Regions from separate parts of the Halomonas sp. DP5Y7-2 genome, predicted to be linked through region 2. Evidence: riboswitches for the same ligand, from Rfam matches in the RefSeq annotation. Region 2 holds a riboswitch; the other holds the start of a gene.
The links. Region 2 has a riboswitch for thiamine pyrophosphate ahead of tenA (thiaminase II). Riboswitches for the same ligand answer to the same signal wherever they lie in the genome.
Positions count from the first base shown of each region.

Region 1 (3,645 bases), 120 kb from region 2:
TGGCGGTGCTCAAGATCCTCATTTAACCGCATGTAAACTCCGGTCTTTCCGCTCCGGCAGCTACCGACCTGTCATCGCTCGAAACATTTATTCAGCGTTTCCTTAGTTCTGGAAGCGTCTCACCAGGCCGCTCATTCGGTCAAAGTCGTAGCTCTCCCGGGATGGCATCAGCTTCATCAGGACGAGAGATACGAGCACCGGAACAAAGGCAGCCAGCAGGAAGGATTCCAGTAATGTCGCGGTGCCACCGTTAGGCGAGGGGAACATCCACAGTCCGGCCAGCAGACCTGCTGCGGTACTGATCACTGCATTGCGACCGTGATAGCGGCGGTTGAACAGGCCGAAAAACACCGGAAAGGCTGCGGCAGAGCACAGCAGGTCTGCCAGCAGGAACAGGTAGAGGACGCTGTAGCCCTGCGCAGCGACCCACGTCACTGGTACTGCAGCGACGACGATGAGCCAGCGCGCCATTCTCATCAAGGCCGCCTCACTGGCCTGGGGCAGCAGCCTGTGCATGTCGACGGCGATAATGCTGGAGGTGGCATTGATCGTTGTGTCGGCGCTACTCATTACCAGCGCAAGGCCAAGAGGAATCAGGGCCAAGGCAAACCACAGAGGCACGTCGGACAACAATACGCTGAACAGAGCGACGGAGCCGTCTCCCTCAAGTCCTAGGCCGATGAACGCCAGACCGAACAGACCCATGAGCACGATGACCGGGAAGTTGAAGAGTCCCGCGATCCAGAAGCCACGCCTGAGCACGCGAGTATCCCGGGCCGCATAGATCCTCTGCCAGGTTCCTTGGTAGAACAGACCCGTCAGCATCACCGCGAGAAAGAAGGTCAGGCCTGCGCGCAGGCCGCCAGCATCGGTGATATCCAGCAGTTGCGGAGCGCGCTCGCGCAGCCCCTCGAGCGTCGGAGCAACGCCACCCGCCGCCTGCCAGCCAAACATGAGCAAGAGAGCCAGCAGTGGCAGGATCACCAGCATCTGCACCTTGTCAGTGAAGATGGTGGTACGCAGACCGCCGTAAAAGGTGTAGAGCAGGGTGGCGATCATCACCACGCTGGCGGTTAGCCAGAGGGGGATGGGGGCCAGCAGGGTCACCATGTGGGCAATGGCGGTCAGCCCTGCAGCCAGAGAGATAAACAGGTAGAACAGCATAATCGCCAGGGTGAAGGCATACATCGTGCGGCCGTAGCGGTGGATCACGAACTCGGTCAGGCCGTGGCCTTCGGGAATCAGCTCCCGCATGCGTCGACCAAGAGGAATCATCACCAGGCGAGGCACCATGGAGCCGAGCGCGTAGCCAATGACCGCCGCGATACCGCCCCAGGTGGCAGCCTGGGCCGGTCCAAACAGGATCCAGGTGCCCAGTGTGGTGGCAATCAACGTCAGCACCGTGGCACGAGTGTTCTGGCTGTTTCGTGCGGAGATGTAGTCATCAAGGCCGCCCCGACGGCGTCGGGCGTAGAGCAGGCCTGGAATGGCAAAGATGGCAGCGCACAGCAGCAGCCACAGCGCCGTCCAGAGAGGGTCGAGCATCATCGAGAGAAACCTCTTTCTTATCGTTGTCCGCAGGGACCAGTGGACATCGGGACGGACGGCGGGCAGGAAGAAAGAGGGAGTGCGGCAACCATCCTTCCCTTCGCCGGCATGACCCGGATCAGGTTCAAAGGGTTACCGCGCAATGCGGAATCTCAGCCCCGTACTATGGCCTTGGTGCGATACAGCGCTGTCGCGGCGCTGTCACGACCTGTATGGCCAGTAGGGCTCCCCTAGGAAGAGGTCCAGACTAGGGCCGGCTAGTGGGGCTGTCAATTGCAGAAAGGTAGGGCGCTCGTTGCGGAAGCATCGCGCCGCTAACGCCCCTCGAGTGACATTGCTTGGCAGGCCCGATCCAGCCAGTGGGTCGTCTCCGAGAGCCTGGGGTGGGGGTTGTTGTTGCAGTCGAAGCAACCCGAGCTCTTCGCCACCTCTGCCAGCGACGTATCAGAGGTAGCGTTCAGCACGAGGGTGCGCCGATGCCCTCCGCCGCCGGCAAGAAAGTGGGCGGCTTCAGCGTGCTGGACTTCCATGGGAAAGGACAGGTCTGACATGGGAAAGGACAGGTCTGACGTGGGAGTGTCTGGTGAGACAGTGTCTTCGGCAAGCGCAGTGCCTGGCTGGCCTCTGCACCAGATGACTTCAAATCCCCTCTGATGGGCATGCAGGCCAATGCGATGCACGTCCCTGATCGGCCCAGCCATTACCAGGCGCAGCGCAGGTTGGATCAGCAGCGCAAGCAGCTGATCGCATTGCTGTACCAGTGGCTCATGTTGCTCGACGCGCCTCAGTCGGGCGGGGGAGCCATTCAAGTTGATAAGGCGAACCAGCGCAGGTTGTCCGAGCAGCGTCGCGTGCAGGACTTCCAGATGGGTCTGTGTCGGGCTGTCCGGCAGCAGTAGTTCCGCGACGTGGTCGCGACCCTGGCTGACATGGACTGTCGTCAGGGGGGAGTGATGGACGTCGGCGTGCTGGCGCAGGTCCTTAAACGGATGCGGTAGTCGGTAGGCGTTGCCGTCCTCGTCAACCGGCTCCGCTTGAGTGGTCTGCATACGGTAATCCACAAGACCGTAAGCGCTGCCCAGTTGAGTCTCCAGCCAGGCGGCACGTCCTTGGTACGTGAGCGAGAGAGCTCGCTCGATCGCCATCAAGTTTTGGTAATACATGGCATTCGCCTCTTGAGCACCGTGAGCGAACGTACTGTCCACGCAGCGTGGAAAATTCTGATGCATTCAACCATACAAACAGCCAAATTCATGAGCAGGCCAGAAGGATGCTTGTGCGTCCTATCACGTCAGGGGAACGACCAGGAGAGCCAGCATGGACCAGTATGCCTGGGTGCGAGAAGCATTGACGCTTGCCGGGACGGTACTCGTCAGGGTGTCGCCAGCGGCGGTGGTGCTAGACGTGGCCGGCGATTGTGCGTCGGTGTTGGGAGGATCTCGCGATGAGGTTGTCGGACGTTCGTTGTCGGAGCTGCAGGGGCACTCCGCCAGGCTTGCAGAAGCCATGGCGGGTGCGGGCAGGCAGTGGGACGAGCAGGGAAGGGGGCAAAGCCGTAGCTCGGCTTACGTGATGCTGCCTGATGGCAGCATGGTGCTGCGTCTGCCGATGCAGCAACGACCTGATCATGGTGTGGTGGCTCGGCTAGCGGATCATCTTCCTGTCATGGTGGCCTACGTGGATCGAGACCTGTGCTTTCGCTTCAACAATCAGGCATATCAGGACTTCATTGGCCTTACGTCGTCTGAATTGGCAGGTCAGCCGGTGGCATCGGTTCTCGACGCCTCCTCCTATGCGAAGATTCAGCCGCGCTTCGCGCGTGCCCTGGCGGGGGTAGAGGTCAGCTACGAGGATGCACTGGTATTGCAGGACGGCAGGAGAGCATTTTTCAAGGTGAACTACTTGCCGGATATCGTGGATGACGGTGTCGCGGGCTTCTACGCCATCATTCAGGACGTCTCTGAATACCGATCGATGATCCAGCTGCTACGGGATGTGCACACCGGCGTTAACCGCACGGATATCGAGACGTCCGAGATCGTCGATATGCTGCTGCGAGATGCGCTTGTTTACCTGGGCCTGGACATCGCGTTGGTC
Region 1 covers NZ_JAHVHY010000001.1:1,517-5,161, reverse strand. Annotated here, with positions in the region: gene KUW18_RS00020 (sodium:solute symporter family protein) at 103-1,548, opposite strand; TPP riboswitch at 1,627-1,790, opposite strand; gene KUW18_RS00015 (hypothetical protein) at 1,863-2,711, opposite strand; gene KUW18_RS00010 (diguanylate cyclase) at 2,866-3,645, shown strand, end outside.
Region 1: linked by a shared signal. The riboswitch ahead of KUW18_RS00020 (sodium:solute symporter family protein) and the one ahead of tenA (thiaminase II) in region 2 are both predicted to bind thiamine pyrophosphate.

Region 2 (3,645 bases):
ACTATTTTGGCCACAATGCCATCATTCGGGTGGACGCGTTCACCGACGCCTGTGGCCTTCCCGAGCTCCCCGGCAAGCCGCCCCTGGGTGGCGATATCCTCAGTCATGACTTTGTCGAGGCAGCGCTGTTGCGCCGGGCCGGCTGGCAGGTGCGCATGCGCACCGACCTGGGCGGCAGCTATGAGGAAATGCCCAGCCACATTCTCGACTATGCCAAGCGTGATCGACGTTGGGTACAGGGCAACCTGCAGCATCTGCGCCTGCTGAATGGCCATGGCCTGCATGTGCTGAGCCGTCTGCACTTCTTCTTCGGCGCGCTGGCCTACCTGTCGTCGCTGGTGTGGCTGGCGATCCTGGTCATCAGTACCATCGATGCGCTGATCAGGGCGCTCGTTCCCACGAACTTCTTCACCGCCAGCTCGCAGTTGTTCCCTGACTGGCCCATCGCTCCGCCCAACCTGATCATTCCCTTGTTGATCGGCACCTTGGGCATGCTGCTGATGCCCAAGGTGCTGGGACTGATACTTGGTCTCATGCGGGATCCAGAGGGCTACGGGGGACGCCCAAAACTGGTCTTGAGCATGCTGGTGGAGACCCTGTTCGCCATGCTGATCGCACCGCTGATGATGGTCTTCCACAGCCGTTTCGTGATCCAGGTGCTGACCGGTCGTACCGTTGCCTGGGACCCGCTATCCCGAGAGGGGCGGGCACTGCCCTGGCGGGAAGCCTTCCGCCATACCTGGCTGTGGTCGCTGATTGGTGCGGTGTGGGCTCTTGTCACCTGGGCCTACACTCCGAGCTTCTTTCTCTGGCTGACGCCCGTCTGGCTCGGCCTGGTGCTGGCGGCTCCGCTGGTGCGCTGGAGCTCCAGCCTGACCATCGGCCGCCGCCTGGCCCGCGCCGGGCTTCTGCTGGTACCCAGTGAGACACGCCCCCCCAGGGTCGTCGCCGATCTACACATCGAGAGTCAGCTACCCTCGTCGGGCGCGCCAACCGCTCCCCCCAGCGAGCGTCCCCGAGACATGCCTGTGCAGTCCTTCCGGCGCCCCCATCAATCGGCTGAGGTGCACAGCGACCCTGGCCACCCGATCGACACCCCCACGCCAGATCGTCGCTGATCCATCATCAGCCATCATCAGCGTCGTTGCAGGACGCCGCGGCCATGCCCCTCATGGCCGCGGCGTCATCATTAGATAGTCTCTCTCGACAACCTCCCTTGACGCCCCCTTCCGATGCTATCCGAAAGTGGTGTCTGGCAAAGCCGCAAGGGCGTGCTAGACTGCGGTCGACTCGCTTGACGGGGTGCCGGTCAATCCGGCTGAGATGGTGCAGGGCCAGCGTGGTGTAGCAGCCCGACAGCACCGATCCCGTGGAACCTGATCCGGGTGCGGTGTGGACTCACACCTTGAACCGGCGTAGGGAATCAGGCGGTGGCACGCCTTCCCTGCGGGGGCCTGCCCTTCCTCCCCGCCGTCCTTCTCTGCCCCGCCCACCGGATCCACTATGCCGGAGCTATCATGGGCTACTGCTTCAACGATCTGATCGCTGCCTGCCGCGACGACTGGCGGCGCTATACCGAGCACGACTTCGTTCGTGCACTTGGGCGCGGCGACCTGAATGACGCCAGCTTTCGCCACTATCTGAAGCAGGACTACCTGTTTCTCCTGCAGTTTTCACGCGCCTACGCCCTTGCTGCCTACAAGAGCCAGGACCTGGAGAGCTTGCAGGGGGCCTTCAAGGGGATGCAGACGATCCTCGAGGTCGAACTGGGCCTGCATCTTGCCTACTGCCGAGAATGGGGCATTGACGACAGCGAGCTCAGCCGTCTACCGGAGGCACGTGCCACCCTGGCCTATACCCGCTACGTCCTCGACACCGGCAGTCGTGGTGATCTGCTGGACCTGCACGTCGCCCTGGCGCCCTGCATGGTCGGCTACGCCGACATCGGCCGCTGGCTGGCGGATCATCCCGAGACGCTGCGTGGTGGCGACAATCCCTACGATGCTTGGATCACCATGTACTCAAGCCCTGACTTTCAGGCCTCGGCCGTGCGCGAAAGGCACTGGCTCGACGACCAGCTCAGCCAGGTATCGAGCGCTCGTTTCGACCGGCTGGCGCGCATCTTTAGCGACGCGACCCGTCTCGAGACCGACTTCTGGCAGATGGGACTGGAGCTGAGCGACTGACCTTGACGACGCCTTTAGGCGATCGAACTGGGCGATCGACCTGGGTGATCGCGCTCGACAACACAGACAAGCTGACAACAGCAACGCTTGACGGGGTGCCGCAGCCAGCGGCTGAGATCATGCAGCGCATGAGACCCGTTGAACCTGATCTGGGGATACCCCCGATGTTACGGCATCGAGGCGAGGACCAGCGTAGGGATCAAGCGCTCACGGCCACGGCCTCGACGCCCCCCCTTCTCCCTCGCGACGTGCCATTACCACCATCAGGGCGACGCCACTTGCCCTGCACCGCCGTGAGAGGAAACCACCTATGTCACTCGACCATCCCTCGTCTCATCCGAGATCCCGCCATGACGCTCACTTCCTGGCCGAGACGGCCAGGGTCGACCAGGCCGCCGTCACTCCCCTGCCAGGCTCTCGCAAGGTCTATGTAGAGGGCTCCCGCCCCGACCTGCGGGTGCCATTTCGCGAAATCACCCTGTCGCCGACGCGCACTTCAGGCGCCGACGAAGCCAATCCACCGCTACTGGTGTACGACACCTCAGGCCCCTATACCGACCCGGCGGTACAGGTCGATCTGCGCAAGGGACTGGCCGAGTTGCGCAGGCCCTGGATTGAGGAGCGCAACGACACCGAGTGGCTCGACGGTCCCACCTCCGAGTACGGCCGCCGGCGTGCCAATGACCCACTGCTGGCACCGCTGCGCTTCGAGCTGACGCGCACACCACGTCGCGCCACCAGGACCGCCGATGGCCGCCCGGGCAACGTCACCCAATTGCATTACGCGCGGCGCGGCATCATCACACCGGAAATGGAGTTCATTGCACTTCGCGAGAATCAACGTCGACAGGCCCTTCAGGACCCTTATCGTGGCAGTGACGAGGTCGAAGCGATACTTGGCCACCAGCACCCCGGCCAGTCGTTCGGAGCCCGTTTGCCGGATGAGATCACCCCCGAGTTCGTGCGCCAGGAAGTGGCCGCCGGGCGTGCCATCATCCCGGCCAACATCAATCATCCCGAAGCCGAGCCGATGATCATCGGGCGTAACTTTCTGGTGAAAATCAACGGCAATCTAGGCAACTCTGCGGTGACGTCCTCCATCGAAGAGGAAGTGGACAAGATGACCTGGGGGATTCGCTGGGGGGCGGATACGATCATGGACCTGTCCACTGGACAGAACATCCATGAAACCCGTGAGTGGATCATCCGCAACTCACCGGTGCCGATCGGTACCGTGCCACTCTATCAGGCGCTGGAAAAGGTCAAGGGCGTGGCCGAGGACCTGACCTGGGAGGTCTTTCGCGACACCTTGATCGAGCAGGCGGAACAGGGGGTGGACTATTTCACCATCCACGCCGGTGTGCTTCTTCGCTATGTGCCGCTGACCGCAGGCCGAGTCACCGGCATCGTCTCGCGGGGAGGCTCGATCATGGCCAAGTGGTGCCTCTATCACCACCAG
Region 2 covers NZ_JAHVHY010000001.1:122,239-125,883, forward strand. Annotated here, with positions in the region: gene mdoH (glucans biosynthesis glucosyltransferase MdoH) at 1-1,118, shown strand, start outside; TPP riboswitch at 1,289-1,440, shown strand; gene tenA (thiaminase II) at 1,518-2,186, shown strand; TPP riboswitch at 2,268-2,402, shown strand; gene thiC (phosphomethylpyrimidine synthase ThiC) at 2,497-3,645, shown strand, end outside.